Regions from separate parts of the Paenibacillus wuxiensis genome, predicted to be linked through region 1. Evidence: riboswitches for the same ligand, from Rfam matches in the RefSeq annotation. Region 1 holds a riboswitch; the other holds the start of a gene.
What was found. A riboswitch is a leader RNA that binds a small molecule or an ion and turns the genes downstream of it on or off. The one in region 1 is predicted to bind cyclic di-GMP.

Region 1 (7,933 bases):
AGCGCATCTTTTATTTGAAAGAGATTTTGCTCAACCCTGGAATTGAATATGAATTCGCGAGCAATTTCATAGTGAATGAAATTCAGGAATAACTGATTAGGAGGAAAACTTAAATGGATAATGAACTATTTCGACACTATCAAAACATAATGAATTATTTCGGGGAAATTTTGGGTTCTAATTATGAATTTGTATTACATGTTTTAAATCCTAATGGGGGTTCTCAAATCGGTCACATAGTCAATGGAGACTTAAGTGGAAGATCTTTAAATGGCCCTTTAACTGACTATGCAAAAAAATTAATTAACGAAAAGGTATATCTAAAAAAGGATTATGTTGTAGATTATGTTGGAGAAGGACCCAGAGGTAAAAAATTCCGTTCATCAACTTTATTTATAAAAGATCGTGAAGGTCAATTACAAGGTCTTTTATGTATAAATTTTGATGCGGATGTCTATAGAAAAGTCGCAAAGGATATATTAAAATTGGCCAATCTAAGTTCAGCTATAGATCTTATCGAACAGGAAACTGACCAGGAACAACCTATTGAAAAACTTACCGATAATATTCGTAATATCATTTATGGAGTAATAGATAAAGATATATTAGAATCCGGTGCTCAGTTATCACCTGAACAAAAGAGACTTGCTATTTTCAAATTAAAAGAATACGGGGTATTCGAAGTTAAAGGTACAATAAATGAAGTTGCTGAAATAATGGGAATGTCGGAATCAAGTGTTTATCGTTATCATCAAATGATATCTCGCAACGACAAGTAGCCCCAATCGAATCAGAACAATAAATCGAGCAATACAAGACATAGATAGGCGTATACAATTCTCAACTAAATGAATGTAAATCAAAAAACCTTGGATCAATCCGAGGCCGTAGAGCGAAACAAAAGACGACTATTATTCTATTTATGGGATAATAGTCGTCTTTTTCACTGTATACACAAGCCTGTACCACTGGCTTCTCACTTCGGTAGCTTTACTATTCTCTTCACGTTAAGAGCTAAAATTTGCCATTATGCCTTGTAACTCCATGCCAAAAAGATCCGAGGATAACGCTACGCCATACCCATGTCTATGTTTGAGTTCACTGTTCTTCGCCTCAATTTTGTAGCGTTCTTTTGCCTTTGTTTTGAAATATTCTCCCTTTTGGAATACCATTTGCTCAATGTGTAGTTTTTGGCAGTAGGTATTTCATCCACTAGACCCTTTTTACAACGCTCATATAAAATTTTATACTCATAGCCATGTATCCTCGTTAAAACTCTAGTATCAAGTTTCAAAACAATAAACGTAAAATGATAATGGAAATAATACCACCCAGTACGGTTCCCAATAAACTTCTTGTTTTTATCGCAATTAAAAAAGTCGGTATGGCTGCAAAAAATTCAATGTTGTTGGTAAGAGATGTAAGCTTTCCGTCATGGATAAATATCTCTTGACCTATCAGAGCAGCTATTACAGAAATGGGGACATAATTTAACCACCGCATTGCCCACTCTGGTAATTCAAAACGACTAAGCACCATAAGAGGAACGACCCTTGGAATGAACGTGACAAAAGCTGAGCCTAGAATAATCAAAAAAATGTCCCATCTTACTTCCATTTTTCTACCACCATTCCTATTGTTGAAGCAATAATTGTAGCCACAATAACGCCCATACTGCTGGACAAAAAGAAAGAACTTCCCACAGCAATGACCACTGCAATAATGGCGACAACGATATCAAGTTTGATTCTATTTCGCCCTACCATAGAGAGTACGAGAATTCCAATAAACATAGCTGGCAAGGCGAATGCTAGTCCGAATTTCTCAGGATTCGAAATCCATTGCGCCAAAAATGCTCCTGCTAGATTCGCTACAAGCCAATTTACATAAGCGGTTATGTTGAGACCATGCATCCATTTCTCACTGATTCGCTTTCTCTTGGCCGCCTCGGTAATCGCGACACCGAATGTCTCATCGGTGAGTAGAGATCCCACTAGCATGTTGCGAAGTGGAGTAAGATGCCGGAAATAAGGTGCTAGAGCGGCACTAAGTAAAATATGACGAAGATTAACAAAGAATATCGTAATAATAATGGCATGAATCGAACTACTTGCTGCTATCATACCCGCAGCAATAAACTGAGCTGAGCCAGCATAGAGAATCATAGACATTAGTGCGATCTCAGTGATGCTAAGTCCCGCAGTCTTTTGGATCACACCTGCAGCTAATCCGATACTTAAATAACCTAGTAGCGTTGGGACACAATCTTTTACTCCTTGGATAAAGCTATCTTCAGCTCTCGGAGACGAATTCATTTGGACGTTCGACAGACTCATTTCATTCCCTCTTTATTTTCAAGTATTAGAAGCTAACTTACTAACTACTACGAAAAAGTGAAAGAAAATACGGTTCAATTTATTTGAACCGTCTTCCAGTAACAACATGAAATAGGTTAGGAGCGTTTTTCCAAAGCGCTTCTGCTTTCTCTGGGCCCACTTCTTTCACTAATTCTGAGAACATAATGTCATGCCTGATGTATTCCATCGCGATTAACACAAGTGCCGGGTCTTCCGTTTTTACCGCCCATGCAGGTGTATTTGGCGCGAAATTTGCAATTAAGACTTCTTCATTATCCCGTGCAACAATCGTTAAGCGGCCGTTCATACGTTCCTCAGCTACTTCTGGAGCCATGTAATTGTGATGCGTAGTTGCTCCTAGCTGAATCTCAGGTGCTCCAAAAAGAATAGAAAAGACGTGGATATTATCCTTTATCCGCTCATCTATAGCACCTTTTATCGAATCGACTTGTGGTTCCCAGATCGACAACCATATTTCTTTTTTAGCTTTATCGATTATGTCAATCATTTCGGCCACAACGCGCTCATCACTGCTGATGCGTCGAATAACATCAACTTCTTGTTCACTTTCTAACGCAGATAAATTCTTTTCAAGATAATCCATAGAATTGTCAAAGTCATTACGCAATCGATGGATTAACTCTTTTGCTGGTAAAGGTGCATAAGTTACGGGGTCAGAAGGTACTGTGTACACCGCGCCTTTATCCATTAATTTTGCCAATACTTCATAAATCGTTGAACGAGGCACACCCGACCTTTTGCTTATTTCATATCCGGTTATAGGGGAGTTTTTCAAAAGCCCTATGTACGCTTTACATTCATATTGTGAAAAGCCCCACTTCTGAAGCTCTTTATAAAGTTCTTCCATGGCAACTCCTTTAGTAGTTAGTGTGTTACTTACTATAAAATAAAATGGATTACCTGTCAAAGCAATCCTGGTTCCGTTATCGAAAATGATCGTCAGACCACTGTTTTGTTCCTGATTCTTCAACTTTTGGGCGAGGTATAATTGCCCAGAAAAGGAGGATCAGTCCTTTTTAATCCAATCCAAGTACTATATAGTTGCATGAATTTTACTGATAAGGAAAGTTATATTCCGTTATCATTGTGCGAACTCTGGCTCGTTCATCCACACTACAATATATTTCCCCTCCTACCTAAGACCTACTGCCTAAACCTTGTCGGACATGTGGAATATGTAAAAAAGCATAACAAGGAATAACAAGGGATCGGTGCAGTTACTAGGCTGATGTCCAGTATCAAACCATATGGAATTAACATACATCCTCTTATTCCATCCGGATTTCAACATGATATATTTCTAGTGAATAATAATATTGAACTATGTTCATATATTCACAAATAATCCGTATGACCCATTAAATAAACGTGAAACTGCTGTATATTTAACGGTGTAAACATGTATCGTTATGCAAGAGTATGCATGTTTGCAGGTATTACTAGGCAAAGCTAGGGAAATCTAGTGACGCAAAACTAAAGGGGCTAAGGAAGAAATTCTATGCCAGCCAGTTGCCGATTAATAGACCCCCATCTCTATTAGTCGTATGGTTGTTTTTGTATGATCCATGGCGAGATGCCCCACCCTAGCTGCCTATTAATAAAATCTATTGATAGGAAGTGAATAACGGATGAAGACTGGGAGAAAGCGCAGTGCCCGAAGATTGTTCGCAATGACAGTAATGACCATCATGATGTTCGTATCCTCGCTGGCGCCGACTTACGCAGGAACGAGTGTTTCCGCAGCACAGGAACCTGTGGTCAAAAATGAAACTAAGGAAATCCGGAATGTCATGTACTATGGCGATTGGTCGATTTGGGGAGGACAGGGAAACTTTTATCCCAAGGATATTCCGGCCGATCAATTAACCCACTTGAACTATGCGTTTCTCGATTTTGATGCCCAAGGCAATCTTGTCTTTACGGACAAGGATGCGGCTGTAGAAGCGCCTGTCGGCCAGGATGGCGTTCAATGGCAAGCGGCCAATGCAGGCATCCTTATCGCCCTGCAGCAATTGCGCGCAGAAAACCCAAATCTGAAGATCGGTATTTCTCTTGGCGGATGGTCGAAATCAGGCGACTTCGCTGTCGTTGCAGCCGATGCTTCCAAACGGGCGAATCTGATCCAAAATGTCATGAAATTCATCAAGTACACGAACATGGACTTCGTGGATGTCGATTGGGAGTTCCCGGCTGAAGTTCGACAGCCCGATCTGGTCGATAATAAGAACGATGAAGGAACGAAATACGCTATACCAGAGGATAAAAACAATTATATTTTACTCCTGCAAGACATCAAAAACGCATTGAATAAGCAAGGAGCTGAGCTTGGTAAAGCGTATGAACTGTCTGTTGCGCTTCCAGCGCCGAAGAGTAAGATCGATATCGGCATTGATGTGCCGAGACTGTTCAACATTGTAGACTTTGCCAACATTATGACTTATGACATGCGCGGCGCATGGGATGAAGTAAGCGGCCACCATACTGGCTTGTATACGAACCCGAACGACCCGCTCACGGGCAATAATCTGTCCGTCGACGAAAGCGTAAATTATTTGATTCAGCAAGGTGCCGAGCCGAACAAGATTGTGATCGGGGCGGCCTACTATACTCGCGGCTGGGATAAAGTGTCGCAAGGATCCGATCCGAATCATCCGGGGCTATTCGGCGAAGCGGCACTATCCGCCAAGGACGCGGATCAGACTCCATCCCGCGGCGCCGTTGGCGAAGCAGCGCTCACCATTGGGGATGCCGGCCGTCGAACGGGGATTTGGTCTTATCGCAACCTCGACAAGCTGAAGGCCACTTACCCGAATCTCAAAGAATATTGGGATGATGCAGCCAAAGCTCCCTATCTGTATGATGGGACAACTGGCGTATTCTACACGTATGACAATGAAAGATCCATTCAAGAGAAAACGAAATATGTGCTTGAAAACGGTCTGGGCGGCGTCATTGCTTGGATGGCTTCCAATGATGCCCCTACTGCGGATCCTGCCAAGCGCGACAAATTAACAAAGGCAACGAAAGAAGGCCTCTTCGGGAGCCAGGCGTTGACAACACATGAAATCCAATATACCAAGCTGGACGTTACGGCGGATGTGAAACCGTATACTGAGGCTTGGGGCAACAGCAAAGGCTATGAAATCACCCTCTTCAATAACGAGTCTTTGACCGAATCGAATCAAGTGTTGAAAGCGGTGGAAAGAGGAGCTAAAACGGTTAAGCTGCCGAAGCTCTACATCCAAGCCGATGGACCGTTGACTTCCGGCGATTATTTAGCGGGAACCGTAACTAATGAGAACGGTTACACGATCGTCGATTTGAAATCGGTCTATGATGCCAAAACGATTGAACCTGGCAGATCCTATACATTCAAACTTAAGGGAAATGCCAAGGTTACAAGCATGGAGCTGGTTCAGCGGGTGTCGAATAACAGCCCGGAGATGAACAGACAACTCATTCTGGGTGATGAAGCTCCAAGCAAGAATCAACCGCCTGTTTTGCATGGCATAGCGGATCTGACGCTTACAGTTGGCGACAACTTTGATAAGCTGGCCGGCGTAACTGCTACGGATGCAGAAGACGGAGATCTCACATCACGTATTGCCGTGACGGGAGAAGTTAATACAAATGCAGCCGGCAAGTATGAGCTGGTGTACTCCGTTACGGATTCGCAAGGATTGACGGTCGAGAAAAAACGCACCATTACCGTTATCGAAGCGACGGCCCCGGGGCATGATTTTGGGGTTGGCCAAGGAATCGAGTGGCCGAAGCAAGTCAATTCTCCATTCGTTGATATGGTTGCATGGGTTACCAAACCGGGCTATTCCAACAACGGCGCCCCTAACCTCGCCAGAATTTCCGAGGATACCGGCGTGAAATTTTTCAATCTCGGCTTTATTCAATCCAGTTCGCAGCACATCGCGGATGGCAAAGTGCAATGGGGCTGGGGAGGATATTCCGTACTGAATGAGAAGAATGCGGATAACACCCAATACCAAGGGATTAAGCAGTCTATTCGGGAAATTCGCGAAATGGGCGGCGATGTCACGATCTCGCTGGGCGGTTTGAATGGCGTATCGTTCTGGGAAGTGACTCAAGACACCGATACCCTCTTCAATACGTATATGGAAATTGTTAAAGGCTATGGACTGACCCGCTTAGACCTTGACATTGAGGGCGGCGCTCAGAACAAAGCCCTGAATGTCGCCAACGCGCAGGCGATTAAGAAGCTTCAGGATGCAACGGGAGTCGATATTGTATTAACACTCCCTGTACTGCCAAGCGGTCTGACTTCTGTTCAATTGGATGTATTGGAAGCTTACTTATCTGCCGGCGTGGATGTCAAAGTCGTGAACATCATGACGATGTGCTATGGCAGCGGAACGCTCCTGCCTGGCGAGAACTATGGTTCCGCTTCATTGAGAGCCGTTGATTCGACGAAGAATCAAATCAAGCAGTACTTCAAGCAATTTGCCAACACGGATCTAACGGATCAAGACGCTTATGGCATCATTGGAACGACGCCATCCATCGGCTTTGAAGGCGCGGCTCATCCGATCTTTACGACGGAGTGGTCCCAGTTGATTGTGGATCATGCGATCGAGAAAGGGCTGGCGATGACCTCCTTCTGGTCGATGAACCGGGATGCGATGTTGGAAAGCAACAATGGCGTAACGGCGCAATATCAATACACAGATATTTTCAAAGCATTCGGAAATGGAAGCACCCCGCCGGGTGCTACAAAGCCCATGATTCATGGCGCAACAGATAAAACGATTTTCGTTGGCGAACAATTCGATCCGAGAGAAGGAGTTACCGCTGCGGACAAAATGGACGGCGACCTGACCGATCGCATCGTGATCGAAGGAGCGGTTGACTCCTCTACTCCAGGAGCCTATAAGCTGGTGTACACCGTAGAGAACAGCCAAGGGCTGCAAGCGGTTGCAGAACGTACGATCACTGTCGCAGAAAAGATGAATCACAAGCCAGTCATTCATGGCGCAATGGATAAAACGATTCTCGTTGGCGAGCAATTCGATCCGAAAGTAGGAGTTACCGCTACTGATGAAGAGGACGGCGACCTGTCCGATCGCATCGTGATCGAAGGAATGGTTGATTCCTCTACTCCGGGAACCTACGAGCTGGTGTACACCGTAGAAGATAATCAAGGTCTGCAAGCCTCCGCAGAGCGAAAAATCACCGTTATCGACGGGCTCGCGGATACGTATGATCCGACCAAGATCTACTACGAAGGTGATTCTGTCATTTACAAAGGAGAGAAATACACGGCAAAATGGTGGGTACAAGGCCAAGCGCCGGATTCCTCCCAAGTATGGGAAAAAGAAGTGATTCCAAATGAAGACGGCAGTGTGGATTACGTGCCGGGCAATGTGTACGTAGAAGGCAATTTGGTTCGCTATGAGGGCAAGCTCTATCAAGCCAAGTGGTGGACGAAGAGCATTCCGGGCAGCGATGAATCCTGGAAGCTTGTAGAATAATAGCATAGCAAGACGCAATTGCATCTACTGGGACTGACCCTTTACGGGTTAGTC
Region 2 (7,933 bases), on a different contig from region 1:
GATGAGTTGAAGAGCCAGTGGGAAATGAACATTAAAAGCCAAATGAGTTTGACGCAAAATCTCGATAAATTCAAGCCGTTAGAGAAAGATTCGAAGATTACCGTGGAAGGTAACGAATACATCATGACTACGGATATGTCTGGCGATAAAGGCAAGGAGTTGGCGAAGACGCTGTTGTCCGAGTCATCTGGTGAAGAAGCTGCGGAAGCGCTTGGCAAGATGAATGTTAAGACGCTTACCATGACATATGGCGTGAATAAGGAAACCTACTTCCCGACGAAGAGCGGCTTTACACTTGTGCTCGAAGGGGAAGAGAACGGACAGAAGATTTCGATCAGCATGAAGGTGACGAGCACGATTACGAAGCATAACGAAGTGGCCGAAATCAAAGTGCCGATGGACGTAATCGACAACGCTCAATAGGATACGATCTCGATTGTCGATGAAGAAAGAAAATAAAGTGATAGACTGAGAAAATATACACCCCGTAAAAGGAAAAAAAGAAGCAGAGATCCTATGTGTTAATCTAGGATCTCTGCTTTTTGTGTCATGATGAATATCTTATTGCTCGTGTATCACGCGGTACAAAACGAGTGCCGCCTGCGCTCGAGTGAGCGTTCCCGCCGGATCAAGTTTGTTATCGGTGGTTCCTTTGATAAGTCCTTTGCTCACTGCGTACACAACGGCTGTCTTTGCATCCTGTGAGATGAGTGCTTCATCCTTAAATCCAAGCGAAGCGCTTGAATGGGACAGATCAATTTTCAATGCCCGCGTAAGCATCACTACCATTTTTTCGCGAGTAATCGGTTTACGTGCCCCAGGCTCTGCAATCCGCTGTTCCCAAGTCTTTCCGTTATTCGTCAAGCGATCAAGCAAGGTGGCGAACTCCGCTTGGGTAATAACGTCGTTCGGCTTGAATGTGTGTATGCTGTCTTTGCCGCACAACAGTCCGTGAGCTGCAATGACTTCAATTTCATCCTTTGCCCAATGTGCAGTAAGATCATTGAAGGATCTTGCATGCTCTGCAATCGTGTAGGTGCCGAACTGCGTGACCTGGAAGGATATATGCTTCTTATCAGCTGCCTTCATTCCGGCCAGTTTATAGCTCCAAGCATTTGTTGTTACGCCTTGAGCTTCTGCGTACACGCCTGCCTTACGAATATCCTTTGTAGCTTCCATCAGCTTCAAGGAGATTTCCAACAGGATATTCTTTGCTTCTTGCGGCCCACGGATCGTGATCATCGGAGACGTAAAGGTCGTCTCGCCATGATGCTTGCTAAATCCTTTGTCCTTATGCTCTGCAAGAGACACCACAAGCTCGAGTCCGCTCGTTCCGATGAGTTCCACAATAGACTTGTTCGGAATGGTAATATCGAATTCGGCTGTAGACAGAAGCAAATCCTTGCCTGATTCCTGCAGCAGTTTGGCGGCCGATTTGTCCAGCGTGAAGGAGACTTCATTGTAATCCTTCATGCTTACATCGCTAATATCGGGTTGAACCTGCTTGGCATTTTTGTCCTGCAGCTGTTTTTTTACGGTATTCGCATTTATCTTGAACTCCGCATTCACTGCATGCTCCTTCATCGTCTCTGCCAATAATCCTGCCTTCATCGTCTTACCGGCTGGAATTGTTCCCACAGAAGTCGAAGGTGTAGAACTACTAGAACCTCTAGAGCCTTCAGATGAGGAAGACGAAATAGGCAACTCTGGCTTCGGATTCGGAACAGACGGCTTGATGACATCAACGGTAGACGAGTGAATGTAACCGATTCGGATCCGTTCATTGTTTGCGTTGAACAGATTCGCATTTACAAGATTGAAGGTATATTTCCCTTCTTGGTCGCTCAAGAAAGCGATGGTTGCTATGTCGCCGTCTCCTTCATAAGCGCCTCCGTTGAGATTTACGGAGTAATCCAATTGCTTCTGGCCATTAGGTAAATCGGTTATGTTCTTTGTCGTGATAAGTGGGACATCTGGATAGTTCAACTTTTGATAGGTAGCCATCGTAACGCTTGGCTTTATATCTAAGAGAGTCAAGCGGCTGTCATAAGTAAGACTGAATGAAGCTGAATATACTGCTTTCGACACAGAATATTCGACCTTTACATCGAATGGATCTCCTGTCAGAACCTTAGATTTGCTGAGGCTAGGAGATACAACATCGGGATCGGGCTTTTTATCGTCGACGGAATTCTGCGTGACGAAGTTCTGTGTGTAATATACATTTGAATTCCCCCCGAAGTACACACCCACCCCTAGATGAGAAAAGTCTCCCAAAATATTCGAACGATGTCCTTTCGAGTTCATCCAGTTCTCGTGAACGAAGATGGCACTCGACTGTCCAGCAGCAATGTTTTCCCCTGCCTTTTGGTATACGATTCCGTCCGCCTTCAGCCGATCGAACGGGGATTTGCCGTCTGGATTGTTATGATCGAAGAAGCTTCTCAGCCCCATATCGTCGCTATGCTTGCGAGCAGTTCCCGCAGCCTTTTCATTCCACTTCAATGGCTTCATGCCCTCGCGGACACGCACAGCATTAGCCAAATCGAGGATTTGTTGCTCAAAGCTTGTCTGCAATCGCTTGCTAGGCGTGCCAAAGTACCCCTTGAACGCCAGTTCCACATCCTGGGCAATAAATTGGACAGCCGTCACCGTATTCCCTTGATGGAGATCATAGAACACGGTTGCATACATACCGCCGACCTTGTACAGGCTATATTGTCCGCTGTTGTCCATATTGTAAATCGTATTGCCTTTCCTAATTTGACTGAGGGAAGATCCGAAGGCTGCCTCTACCTCCTGCTTGGTTGAACCGAATCCAATGCTTCCATAAGAATCATTCGCATTCGTATAGAGTGCAACGACCTTGTGATCCTGAACACCAACTTGTAAGTAATGTTTATAATCCTGATTGTAAATATACCACTCGAAGCCATATTCACTTAGATCCTTGCGAACCGGCAGTCCGATTTTTTGGAATAGTTGATCCTCGCTCATTCCTATGGTGATACCTTGCATTTGGTTTGCCCCTGCCTGCGGAGCATTGTTCGTTTTCGTGACAGTAATCTTACTACCGACCGGCTTATCCGCTGCATAAAGGGTCGGCTGATAGATAAGCATCCCGGCTAACAGCGCAGCGCTAGCTGTAATCGTCATATGCCGTATTCTTCTTGCTTTAATGTGTTTATGCTGTTCTTGGTACATTGCGTTGTTGGTTGCTGTACAACATGGCCGCATCATTTCATCTCCTATTCTTTTACATTCTGCGATCAAATGAGATGAACACCGGGGACGCTTTACAATAGCACAAAAAAAGCGCCACCCTAATGGCAGCGCAATAAAAAAAGACGCACGTAATGTCGCAATTAGGGCAACCCGGCTGTCATCGCATTGTGAAATACATTAGACCCGTGGCTTTGCGTCCCCTGCTTTCGCTAGGGTTTGCCATTATCCAAATGTTACAGATTAAATGTCTATAGTAACATGTAAATGAACAGCTTGTATACAACTGTGCCTATAGGTACGCAAAATTCATCAAGTACCAGGTCTATCAACCCAGTTCGATATTTATGTATCTGCTTGCTCCGGGAATACATATGTGATGTACGAGTTATCGCTCGGCAATTGTCTTTTTCATTGGCTCTCCCAGTCTACAACTTTATTTTCATCTAACAGTCGAGACCATATTTCTAAGGCTATTTCCATTGGATTCAGTTAGATTGAAGACAAACTCCCGTGATATCTATACCGCGGGAGTTCTTTATGTTTTTTGTCTATAGTTCAATACGAAATTATCAGATACCATTAAGACTTCGCTCGAATTTAGTTAAAATCACATTGGCCGCTTCTACTGCACCACCAGCATTCTGAAAAGTTTCTGACAGTTTTTGCGCATTTTCCTGATATGTCCGATTCGTCAACACCTCAGATACCGCTGCTGCCAAATATTTTGGCTTCTTTCCTTTCAACTGTAAACCTGCACCCAGTTGAGCAACCCGATCAGCCACTAATCCTTGTTCGCTATGTTGCGGAAATAAAACCATTGGAACTCCAAAATAAAGGCTTTCATTCACACTATTCATACCGCAATGGGTAATAAATACATCGGCTGTTTGCAATACCGATATTTGATCCACGACGTTATTCACTGTAAAATTTCTTGGTATGTTGCCAAGAGAAGCAATCTCCGTTTTTTCACCAACTGACATCACAACATCATAGTCCGTATCTGCAAATGCCTGAATAACTTTTTGGTAAAAATCTTGATTTTGATTCAGTATCGTCCCAAGTGAAATGTAGATTAGTTTTCTATCTTTTTTATTAATCTGTATCGACGGAGACTGTCTGATGGATGGTCCGACAAAAGCATATCGCTCAGAAAACGTATCCGCCATCGGCTGGAATTCTTTCGAGGTATAGACAATGGTGTCTGTTTCATTATTATTTTGAACAATCGATACAACGTTCCCTATTTCATAACCATGATTCTTTAACAACTGAATTTTTCTGTTCATTCGGGGCCAACCCACGATCATCCTCCATACATCGATGCAACCACGCTTCATCAGTTTCGCGGTGTACTGATTAAAAGCAAAGGTAGTAGTCGAACAAACATATGGAATTTCTAGTTTTTTAGCAAATAATTTTCCCCAAAAGCATATAGAGTCAGATACAATACAATCCGGCTGAATTTCCCTTAATTCCTGACATACCTTCTCATCCAAAGCGATGGTAGTATCGGCAACCATCTCAATTAATGCTGTAAAATCTTTGCCAACCTTGCGATCCAATTCCTTTTGTGAAAGCTGGGGCAAGAACTCATCACAAGCAATGAATGCAGCACCAGCACCTTCTATTTTTCCCTGAAATTCTAGAAAGGAATAGTACCAAACTTGATGGCCTCTATTGACTAACTCGGCAACCACCGGAATGGTTGGATTGGTATGACCATGTGCGGGTATCGAAAAAAATACAATTTTGCTCATTCTGATTCATCTACCTCTCGCTCCGCTTTTTGGATCATCTCTACAAATTCCATGAAATGATTACTTCTTAAGAGAGCAATCCCTTTTGTCGCATCTTCCCCCAAGACAATCAGCTTATCACCAGCTTGTATCTGATACATTTCGCGTGCCTGTTTGGGAATGACAATCTGTCCCCGATCACCTACCTTCACAACACCAAAGAACTGCTTCCCCTTGGGGGCGAGCTGATTCGCCGCTTCTTCACTCATATCACGGGATAATTGATCCAGGGTTACTTGAAAAAGTTCAGCGAGTATCTTGCATTTAAAAATATCGGGCAAGGCCTCCCCATTTTCCCACTTTGCTACGGTCTGTCGTGATACGTTTACCTTCTCCGCTAATTGCTCCTGACTGAATTTATGCTTTTTACGCAACACACGAATATTCATACCAATCATATTTTTCATCTCCATATACGTTAAATATATAGAAGAACCAAGGTGAAAATCTATCAACAGTTCGCAACATTTTATGTTAAGAATTGTGGCGAAGAACAGGTCATAGATGAAGCTAACGTCGATAGCGCCGTATTCGATTTTGCGAACCAAAAGATCCTTAGGTACAAGCTCGTCGAAGGAGAACATGGAGGTTTGGGCAAGACGTCCTTTGCAACACATTTTTCGCAATATATCCAATACTTGTGCACTGTTATTTGTCCATATCATACCAAATTAATAGAGAATACAAACTGAGGTGTTCTGTTAAAGAACAAGACTGTCGACAGTCTTTCTGTATCCATTAGATGTATCGATGATGTCTAAATGCTTCTATTTTATTGAAGTAATAGGTTTTAACTTACTGTTCCCTTCTTTATAAATTGGCTAACATAGGTAAAGCAGATTATTTTAGGGGGCTGTTATTTTGAAAAAACGGATAACCATACTACTAGCATTCTTATCATTACTAGGGTTAACGGCATGCGGTAACACGATGCCGACAATTGATGAATTATTACAAAAAGCAATTGAAGCGCAGAAAAGTTTAAAGAGCTTCTCTGTAGATTTCGTTCAAACACAAACACTCACAGTAGACCATAATATAGAAGAGTCTAAGATAACAAATATAAGATTTGACTATACGAAGGAACCGATAGGTGTATATTTCGAAAATTCGATAAAGTCTGATGAAGTAAACCTAACGTTAAAAAAGTACGAAACGAATGAAGGATCATATTTCCTCCAATATGACGGTGAATGGAGAAAGTTGCCGGATGGTTCGATGAATCCAACTCAAATACGGAAAGATATGGATTTGAGCGAGCTCTTTAGAAAGATCAAGATGTATGTAAATGAAGTGGTCATTAATTCTGAAGGCAATGATTATATTGTGACAGTGAGTTTGGAAAATGAAAAGGCTAAGGAAGCGGAACATTTTTTGTGGTCGGAGTTACCAAGCAAGGAAGAGGATAAATTAGAACAGGAAAAGTCGGAGCAAAAGGGTAATAAACAAATCATGCTCGATATGAAAAACATAGTCATTAAATATCGGATCAATAAGGATAATTATTTTCTTATGAGTACCGCTTTAGAATATACCAAGTCAGGAGAAGAGTCCGGACGAAAAATTGAGGAGCATTTTGTAAGTAACTCAACATACACTAGACACAATGTGGTTCCTCAGATTAAAGTGCCACAGCATATTATAAAAAGCGCTCAATAAGAAGTTATTTTTCTACTGGTTGATTCCGCCGCATCTTTTGAATGCGGCGGTTTTTGCATATTCTTGACAGGACGAGCTATGATCGTGTATGATTTTCCTCGTAATACCATTTTATGATGATGAGGATTAGAAAGGGGATGGCGGTATTGTCAACTGTTCTTCAACGGAAATTGGCTTAAGACGGGAGAAGTCTGCCCATTTTTAGCTTAATGCCAATCGAAGAACAGTGGATAAAGAACCGATTCCTTTTTTCATATACAAGTACGCGTTCATGAACTTTGGGTGCAGAACCAAGCGGAACCAACAGACACGGTCTGTTCGTATTAGTCTGCAGCACTAAGGATAAATTGAACTACCTATTATGGGCTATTTGTATAGGGCAAGGCGATTCGTTCGCCTTGCCCTTTTTTGCATACACACAAGCAAATACTTTCTTTATGAAGCTGTTCTCTCGCTTGGCGTTGAGCATCATTTACGCACATGCAAAGGAGAGAATGAGATGAGTATGTTATCTGTAGAAGAAGTAACCCATTTTTATGGAGATAAGCGAGTATTTCTCGATATTAGCTTTCGCTTGCTTCCGGGGGAGCATGCCGGAATTGTAGGCAGCAACGGAGCGGGCAAATCAACATTGCTGCGTATCCTGTCCGGTGAGCTATTGCCGGATGCAGGGAAGGTGGAGTGGCTGCCTCATGTGAAGGTAGGTTATTTGCAGCAGCATATTGATCTGCAGCCTGGGATGACCGTGCTCGATTATTTGCGCGGGGCATTTGGTCACCTCTATGCCATGGAACAGAATTTGATGGAGCTGGCACACAAGATGGCCGAAGATGCTGACAATCTGGAGTTATGGCTTGCCAAGTATGGGGAGCTTCAGCATCGACTGGAGCATTCGGGATTTTATGAGATTGAAGTGAAACTGGAACAGATCGCAGCAGGCTTAGGGCTGCTTGATATTGGTCTGGATCGGGATGTCGAGAAGCTGAGCGGAGGTCAACGCACGAAGCTGCTTCTAGGAAGATTGCTCTTGGAAGAGCCCCATGTTCTCCTGCTGGATGAACCGACGAACTATTTGGATGAGGTGCACATTGATTGGCTGAAGGGCTATTTGAAGGGGTATAAGCAAGCCTTCTTGGTCATTTCCCATGATAATTCTTTCTTAAATGAAATTGCCACGTCGATCTTTCATGTCGAGCACCAGAATATTAAGCGTTATGTAGGCAACTACGAGGCATTCCGCAGCGTATACG

Region 2: linked by a shared signal. The riboswitch ahead of ABN764_RS19280 (CAP-associated domain-containing protein) and the one ahead of ABN764_RS24645 (glycosyl hydrolase family 18 protein) in region 1 are both predicted to bind cyclic di-GMP.

The regions. Positions count from the first base shown of each region.
Region 1 covers NZ_JBEFZI010000012.1:94,729-102,661, reverse strand. Annotated here, with positions in the region: gene ABN764_RS24670 (helix-turn-helix transcriptional regulator) at 114-779, shown strand; partial or broken gene ABN764_RS24665 (IS5/IS1182 family transposase) at 977-1,184, opposite strand; gene ABN764_RS24660 (branched-chain amino acid transport AzlD family protein) at 1,291-1,617, opposite strand; gene ABN764_RS24655 (AzlC family ABC transporter permease) at 1,608-2,336, opposite strand; gene ABN764_RS24650 (TrmB family transcriptional regulator) at 2,416-3,225, opposite strand; cyclic di-GMP riboswitch class I at 3,811-3,895, shown strand; gene ABN764_RS24645 (glycosyl hydrolase family 18 protein) at 4,007-7,879, shown strand.
Region 2 covers NZ_JBEFZI010000008.1:94,855-102,787, reverse strand. Annotated here, with positions in the region: gene ABN764_RS19285 (DUF6612 family protein) at 1-423, shown strand, start outside; gene ABN764_RS19280 (CAP-associated domain-containing protein) at 562-3,156, opposite strand; cyclic di-GMP riboswitch class I at 3,367-3,456, opposite strand; gene ABN764_RS19275 (macrolide family glycosyltransferase) at 3,795-4,985, opposite strand; gene ABN764_RS19270 (helix-turn-helix transcriptional regulator) at 4,982-5,422, opposite strand; gene ABN764_RS19265 (DUF6612 family protein) at 5,886-6,683, shown strand; gene ABN764_RS19260 (ABC-F family ATP-binding cassette domain-containing protein) at 7,183-7,933, shown strand, end outside.